DNA from 2 places in the Enterobacter cloacae complex sp. genome. Region 1 is predicted to be linked to the other one. Evidence: predicted binding sites of a transcription regulator. Region 1 holds the regulator's gene; the other holds the start of a gene.
The links. The regulator Fur, encoded in region 1, represses iron uptake genes when iron is present. The targets are predictions, from matches to a motif close to ATAATAATGAGAACNACTATCAA.

Region 1 (4,214 bases):
TGAGAAACAAACGCCGCGTAATGCGGCGTTTTTTTATTTAACGATCATATCGTTAAGCGCAGGCGAAATTATTATAAGCCATCAGAACGGGTCAATGAGGTGCTACTTATTTTTCTAAAAAAAGTTTGTTTATTTACGAAAAACGGAAAGGGATAAAAATAGATAAATATTAATGGCGTTACTTACTGAAAATCCACCGGTTCCCCGCCAGCACTCGGCTCCTGCTAATTGTTACAAATCACTACGAAATATGTGCTCTTCGTCATAATCCTGACTTTTGCCTGATTAAAAGCATTGATAATTCGCGCCGCGAAAAATAACCTAAAGACGGTAGTTAATTCGAGGGTATTTCTGACTACCCCTGACCTTTTGGTCTTTTCTGTTTTTCGCCGTTTAAGGCGTTTTAATTCGTCAAAGAGGAATAATCTATGCGTACGTTCAGTGGCAAACGTAGTGCGCTGGCGCTGGCTATCGCCGGTGTGACAGCAATGTCGGGCCTGGTGATTGCGCCAGAGGCAAAAGCAGCAGGCTTCATTGAAGATTCCACCCTCACGGGCGGTATTTATTACTGGCAGCGTGAGCGTGACCGTAAAGACGTCACTGAAAATAAATACAAAACCAACCTTTCTCACTCGACCTGGAACGCCAACCTGGATTTCCAGTCGGGATATGCCGCCGATATGTTCGGGATTGATATTGCTGCTTTCACCGCAATTGAAATGGCCGAAAATGGCGACAGCGGCCACCCGAACGAAATTGCGTTCTCCTCCAGCAATAAAGCCTACGACGAAGACTGGTCCGGCGATAAAAGCGGTATCAGCCTCTATAAAGCGGCGGCAAAATTCAAATATGGTCCGGTCTGGGCGCGCGGGGGGTATATCCAGCCAACAGGACAAACGCTGTTAGCGCCGCACTGGAGCTTTATGCCAGGTACCTATCAGGGGGCGGAAGCCGGCGCTAATTTTGACTACGGCGATGCGGGGGCGTTGAGCTTCTCCTATATGTGGACCAACGAGTACAAAGCGCCGTGGCACATTGAGATGGACAAGTTCTACCAGAACGATAAAAAAACCAAAGTCGAGTATCTCCACTCTCTTGGCGCGAAGTATGACTTTAAAAACGATCTGGTGCTGGAAGCGGCGTTCGGTCAGGCTGAAGGCTATATCGATCAGTACTTTGCTAAGGCCAGCTATAAATTTGATATCGCAGGTAGCCCGCTGAGTACCAGCTATCAGTTCTACGGCACGCGCGATAAGGTCAGCGATGGCAGCGTAAATGATATCTATGACGGTACCGCATGGTTGCAGGCGCTGACCTTCGGCTACAAGGTCGGCCAGGTTGATTTACGCCTGGAAGGGACGTGGGTTAAGGCCGAAGGGCAGCAGGGTTACTTCCTGCAACGTATGACGCCTACCTACGCCTCCTCTAACGGTCGTCTGGATATCTGGTGGGATAACCGCTCTGACTTTAACGCCGACGGCGAAAAGGCGGTCTTCTTCGGCGCAATGTATGACCTGAAAAACTGGAACCTGCCCGGATGGGCAGTGGGAGCATCCTACGCGTACGCCTGGGATGCGAAGCCCGGGGATATGGCAACGCCAGACGCGTACTACGATCCAAACTACCGTCTGAAAGAGTCTTCATACAGCCTGGATGCGATTTACACCCTTCAGGAGGGCCGTGCGAAAGGCACGATGTTCAAACTGCACTTCACCCAGTATGACAACCACTCCGATATCCCGAGCTACGCGGGCGGCTACGGCAACATCTTCCAGGATGAACGTGACGTGAAATTCATGGTCATTGCGCCATTTACCATCTTCTGATGAATGCTGCGGCGGGCGGTGTCCCGCCGTTATGGAGACTGAACATGATGAATAAAAGGGTAATCGTTGCGTTGCTGGCCTTCGGGCTGGTGGCATGCGTGCAGGATCAGGCGCCGAAAGAGGACTCCCGTCTGAAAGAGGCCTACAGCGCGTGCATCAATACCGCACAGGGTTCTCCTGAGAAGATTGAGGCCTGTCAAAGCGTGCTGAACGTGCTGAAAAAAGACAAAGCCCATGAGCAATTCGCCACGCAGGAAAACGTTCGCGTGATGGATTACCAGGCCTGCATTCAGGCGCGTAAAACCGGTAACGATCAGGAAGTGGCGAAGCGTTGCGATAAGATCTGGAACGAGATACGCAATAACAATAAATAAGTTGCTTTACGCCCGGTGGCGCAGTGTCACCGGGCTTTTTTCAGGCAAAAAAAAAGCCAACCTCACGGCTGGCTCAGAGTATGAACACTCACTTATTTTGCGTCGTGCGCATGTTCATTTTCGCGGCAATCCCCTTCAGCGCAGTGACCATACAGGTACAGGCTGTGGTTAGTCAGGCGGATGCCATGACGGGCGGCGATTTCACGCTGGCGTGATTCAATGGAATCATCGCTAAATTCAATGACCTTGCCACAGTCGAGGCAGATCAGGTGATCGTGGTGGTGCTGCTGAGTCAGTTCGAACACGGACTTGCCGCCTTCGAAATTATGACGAGTAACAATGCCCGCGTCGTCAAACTGGTTCAGCACACGATAGACGGTTGCCAGCCCAATCTCTTCACCCATATCGATAAGACGCTTGTAAAGGTCTTCCGCACTGACATGGTGATTGTCTGGCCCCTGAAGCACTTCAAGGATTTTTAACCGAGGAAGCGTTACTTTCAGGCCAGCTTTCTTTAATGCGGTATTGTTGTCAGTCATGCGGAATCTGTCCTGTTGCTAAACGATTCACTTCAAAAGAAGAAGTGACAGAAAATGCACTTGGGATAATGCGTCTCATTATAGAACTGCCATGCCTAAATGAAAACTGCAAGTCTCAAGCAAAGTATGCTTATAAAAACGTGGTATCACCAATAAACTTGTTCGATGGCACCCACTTTTTACCAGGGGGATATTGTACAGGTCTGAGCGAAAAAGTTAAAAGTTTGTAGCAATTAATTTAATCGGTTTTACCTGGAAAACGGGCGCAACCGGAGCTGCGCCGCAGGGATATCAGGCGTTAAGGATATCGTCCAAGTTCAACTCTTCGCGAACCTGCTTAACCCATTTCTCTACGCGCTCAGCGGTCAGCTCTGGCTGGCGGTCTTCGTCAATGGCCAGGCCAACGAAGTGCTCGTCATCTGCCAGACCTTTAGAAGCCTCGAAGTGATAGCCCGCCGTTGGCCAGTGACCGACGATCGCCGCGCCGCGTGGCTCAATGATGTCGCGAATGGTGCCCAGCGCATCACAGAAATACTCCGCATAATCTTCCTGATCGCCGCAGCCGAACAGGGCAACCAGCTTGCCGTTGAAGTCAACTTCTTCCAGCGTCGGGAAGAAATCGTCCCAGTCACACTGGGCTTCACCGTAGTACCAGGTCGGGATGCCCAGCAGCAGGATGTCATAGCCCTCGAGATCTTCTTTGCTGCTCTTGGCGATGTCATGCACATCAGCAACGTCTTTACCGAGCTGTTTTTGAATGTTTTTTGCGATATTTTCAGTATTGCCGGTATCACTGCCAAAGAAAATGCCGATGATTGCCATGAGTAAAATAACCTCTTGAAACTTAATGGTATGGTGGCGCAAATTGTCCACGGATAAGGGCAATAATAGCAGAACAGACAACCCTGCGGAAACAGCTATCACGCAGGACTGCACTCTGTGCTACATGAAAAAGGTAATATTGAGGATTTTCTGACTCACGCCTTGCCGCGTAACGTCTCAAGCTGGGCGATCAGCATCTCTTCGATCAGTTCGCTGCGGCTTATGTTGCGCGCGTCAGCTAACGCGTTAAGCGCATCGACGGCATCGGCATTCAGCTTCAGTTCGACACGCTTAAGCCCACGATTTTTATCGCGTTTAAGCTGGTTGCGTTTATTGATACGCAGCTGTTCATCGCGCGAAAGCGGATTCGTTTTCGGTCGTCCCGGTCGACGCTCATTCGCGAACAGATCTAGTGTCGTACGGTCCGTTTGTTCTTTGGCCATGATTCTGAGACTTCGGGGGATACACGCCGCCCTGCTAATGCCCGGGCGATAAGCGCGCCATCATACATCACCCAAATCCACACGCCAACGACTGGAAGCCCGTCGTCTTCCGGTCGCTGGCTTTTTAATCAATTCGCGGTATCAGTGAGATAGCGGCGAATGGCGCGCAGGACGGCGTCAGGTTTTTCTGCATGTACCCAGTGCCCGGCA
Region 2 (4,214 bases), 1.5 Mb from region 1:
TCTACCTGATTCGCCCTGCGAGCAGTTCCCAGTCCGACTTCATCAACCTGCTGTTTGACCGTCCGCTTCTGCTGCTGATCGTCACGATGCTGGTCAGTTCCCCGCTGCTGTTATGGCTGGCGTGGAGCCTGGCGAAACCGGCGCGTAAGCTGAAAAACGCGGCGGACGAAGTGGCACAAGGCAACCTCAGGCAGCATCCGGAGCTGGAATCCGGGCCGCAGGAGTTCCTGGCCGCCGGCACCAGTTTTAACCAGATGGTCAGCGCGCTTGATCGGATGATGACTGCCCAGCAACGCCTACTTTCGGACATCTCACACGAACTGCGTACGCCGCTCACGCGCTTACAGCTGGGCACCGCCCTGCTGCGCCGCCGCAGCGGTGAGAGCAAAGAGCTGGAGCGTATTGAGACGGAAGCGCATCGTCTGGACAGCATGATTAACGATCTGCTGGTGATGTCGCGTAACCAGCAGAAAAACGCGCTGGTGAGCGAAACGGTGAAAGCTAATCACCTGTGGCACGAGGTGCTGGACAACGCGGCGTTCGAAGCGGAGCAGATGGGGAAATCGTTCACCGTCAACTTCCCGCCGGGCCCGTGGCCGCTCTACGGTAACCCCAACACGCTGGAAAGCGCGCTGGAGAATATCGTGCGTAACGCCCTGCGCTATTCGCACACGAAGATTGAAGTGGCGTTTTCGGTGGATAAAGACGGGATTACCGTCATTGTCGATGACGATGGTCCAGGCGTCAGCCCGGAAGATCGCGAACAGATTTTCCGTCCGTTCTACCGCACCGACGAGGCGCGCGACCGCGAGTCCGGCGGTACGGGGCTGGGTCTGGCGATTGTTGAAACCGCCATGCAGCAGCACCGTGGCTGGGTGAAAGCCGATGACAGCCCCCTGGGCGGGCTGCGGTTAACGCTGTGGCTACCGCTGTATAAGCGTTCGTAACGGTATGTGCCGGGTGGCGGCTTCGCTTACCCGGCCTACTTTTTACGGAGCCTATTTCCCCCACAATCTCCGCGAACTACTCTCGATCTTCCCGCTTATACGCCGCTTCTGCATCGTTCTTGTCCAGCTGGTAGACAACCCCGCCGCCGACAGCAGGCGATGATACTGTTCATCGTCGAAAGGCATATGCCAGGCAATCGCGCAGGCCTCGTACACCGACACCTCACTCAGGCGCGACGCGAGCTCAAGCGGCGCATCCGCAGAAACCTGTCCCGCCTGCACAACGCGATACAGCCAGCCGGTTTTGCCCGCGTTTTGCAGCTGAGCCGACATATCCTGAATACCAAAATGGTAGTTGAGCTTAAAGCACGGCGAGCGCGGCTGGGTGACCTGAATCAGGGCATCGCCCCAGCGGTAAATATCGCCAATAAAGACGTTCTTTTCCGTCAGCCCTTCCGTTGAGAGATTTTCGCCAAACGCGGGCGCGACGAAGAGGTCCGCCTGTTCAGGAAATTCGGTTTTCCAGTGCTGATAATGCTCGCGCGGATAGTGGCACAGCGCGCGATCGGGCCCGCCGTGGATTTTCTTTTCGGCCTGCTGGTCGCCCACCAGCCCGAGCTCGGTCAGCGACAGCTCACCGTCGACCTGCACTTTGGCGATGGCGCTCGGGCGGCTGCCGTCGTACTCCCTTACCTTGCCTGTAAACACGTTCACCGGGTAATGCATCGCTGCCTCCATTACGCAGATACAAAAAAAGCGAGTCATCAGACTCGCTTCTCACAGGCGTCAATGCAACCTTATTTTTTAGCGGCGAAACGCGCTGCGGCTTCGTCCCAGTTCACGACATCCCAGAACGCTTTGATGTAGTCAGGGCGACGGTTCTGGAACTTCAGGTAGTAAGCGTGTTCCCACACGTCCAGGCCCAGAATTGGGAAGCCGGATGCGCCAGAGATGGCTTCACCCATCAGCGGGGAGTCCTGGTTTGCAGTGGAAACGACCGCCAGTTTGTCACCTTTCAGAACCAGCCACGCCCAGCCAGAGCCGAAGCGGGTTGCAGCGGCTTTTTCGAATTCCGCTTTGAAGTTGTCAACGGAGCCGAAGTCGCGCTCGATTGCCGCTTTCAGGTCGCCCTGAAGGGTGGTGCCGGTTTTCAGGCCTTTCCAGAACAGGCTGTGGTTAGCGTGACCGCCCGCGTTGTTACGCAGTACGGTTTTCTTGTCTGCTGGCAGCTGGTCCAGCTTGGTGATTAGCTCTTCAACAGGCAGATTAGCGAACTCTGGCAGGCTTTCCAGCGCAGCATTCGCGTTGTTCACGTAGGTCTGGTGGTGTTTAGTGTGATGGATTTCCATCGTCTGCTTGTCGAAATGCGGTTCCAGTGCGTCGTAGGCATACGGCAGGGATGGCAGTGTATAACTCATAATCCTCTCCATTATTGTCGGGCGGCACAGCTGTTAATGCCGCGTAAGCAGTTGGTTCATTATAGTTAATTAAATGATATTGAAAATGATTATCAATGCCGTAGTTTTTATAGGGTTATTACAATTTCGATGAATCACAAAATTGTGAGTCTGCTCACGCGCTTAACGTGCTGATTGCCACCCTCCACAAAAGTGCGGCAACCTTCTGAAGGTTCCCAAACCGCCTAATTTTTACACTCATCAAGTCGGCGGGAAGCCACCGACAATAAAAACGATGAGGATAAAAAAATGAATCATGCGATTACGATGGGTATTTTCTGGCATTTGATAGGCGCGGCCAGTGCTGCCTGTTTCTATGCCCCGTTTAAAAAGGTGAAAGGCTGGTCATGGGAAACCATGTGGTCCGTTGGCGGTACGGTCTCCTGGCTGATTTTGCCGTGGACCATCAGCGCCGTGCTGCTGCCCGATTTCTGGGGCTACTTCTCCTCCTTCAACGCCTCTACGTTACTGCCGGTGTTTCTGTTCGGCGCAATGTGGGGCATCGGTAATATCAACTACGGCCTTACCATGCGCTACCTCGGCATGTCGATGGGCATCGGCATCGCCATTGGCATTACGCTGATAGTGGGCACCCTGATGACGCCCATCCTTAACGGCCATTTCGACGTGCTGATCAACACCCAGGGCGGCCGGATGACGCTGCTGGGCGTGCTGGTGGCGGTGATCGGCGTGGGGATCGTCACCCGCGCAGGCCAGCTAAAAGAACGCAAGATGGGCATCAGGGCCGAAGAGTTCAACCTGAAGAAAGGGCTGCTGCTGGCGGTGATGTGCGGCGTCTTCTCGGCGGGCATGTCGTTTGCCATGAACGCCGCCAAACCGATGCACGAGGCCGCTGCGGCGCTGGGCGTCGACCCGCTGTATGTTGCCCTGCCAAGCTACGTGGTGATCATGGGCGGCGGCGCGCTGGTAAACCTCGGCTTCTGCTTCATTCGGCTGGCAAAAGTGAAGAACCTGTCGGTAAAAGCCGACTTCTCGCTGGCAAAACCCCTGATCATTACCAACGTTCTGCTCTCCGCGCTCGGCGGCCTGATGTGGTATCTGCAATTCTTCTTCTACGCCTGGGGCCACGCCAGCATTCCGGCGCAGTATGACTATATGAGCTGGATGCTGCACATGAGCTTCTACGTGCTGTGCGGCGGGCTGGTTGGGCTGGTGCTGAAGGAGTGGAACAACGCCGGGCGCCGTCCGGTTGGCGTGCTGAGCCTGGGCTGCGTGGTGATTATTATCGCCGCCAACATTGTCGGCCTCGGCATGGCGAACTGATTACGCCGCCTTTCGACTGCGATGACGCCACTGAACCGGCGTCATCCCCACCTCGCGGTTAAACACCACCGAAAAGTAATTACTGTCCTCAAATCCGCAGCGCATCGCCACTTCGCTGACCATCAGCTCCGTATGCTGTAACAGATACTGGGCGTGGCAGATGCGCAGCTGGCGCAGGTAATGGTTTATCGTCATACCCGTCTGGGTGCGGAACTGCTGGCGCAGCGCGCGCTCGCTGCACTGCTCCTGCTCGCAGAATTTTTCCAGCACGAAACTCTTGTTCAGACTGCCCGCAAGCAGTGCGATCAGCTTATCCAGCAGCGCTTCCTGCATGGTGGCGGAGGGATTATCCGTGGCGTAACGATGGCGCTTCAGGGTCATCACCAGCTGGGCGAAAAGCAGCTCCGACATCTGGTTCGCCACCGGGTCGCCCTTCTGGCTCTCCTGCTCCAGCTGGGAAATCGTCTGGCGCACCTGAGCCATGCCGCTGCTGCTTAAGCGCCAGTGCGGTTCGCCTCCGGCATTC

Region 2: a site for Fur is predicted at 2,439-2,461, ahead of sodA (superoxide dismutase [Mn]). Genes of this name have one in related genera too.

Annotation. Positions count from the first base shown of each region.
Region 1 is NZ_LT991957.1:3,448,439-3,452,652, forward strand. Features, by position in the region: gene chiP (chitoporin ChiP) at 429-1,826, shown strand; gene chiQ (ChiQ/YbfN family lipoprotein) at 1,874-2,200, shown strand; gene fur (ferric iron uptake transcriptional regulator) at 2,293-2,739, opposite strand; gene fldA (flavodoxin FldA) at 3,031-3,561, opposite strand; gene ybfE (LexA regulated protein) at 3,717-4,004, opposite strand; gene ybfF (esterase) at 4,133-4,214, opposite strand, start outside.
Region 2 is NZ_LT991957.1:1,994,292-1,998,505, forward strand. Features, by position in the region: gene cpxA (envelope stress sensor histidine kinase CpxA) at 1-947, shown strand, start outside; gene yiiM (6-hydroxyaminopurine reductase) at 999-1,673, opposite strand; gene sodA (superoxide dismutase [Mn]) at 1,745-2,365, opposite strand; gene rhaT (L-rhamnose/proton symporter RhaT) at 2,654-3,688, shown strand; gene rhaR (HTH-type transcriptional activator RhaR) at 3,689-4,214, opposite strand, start outside.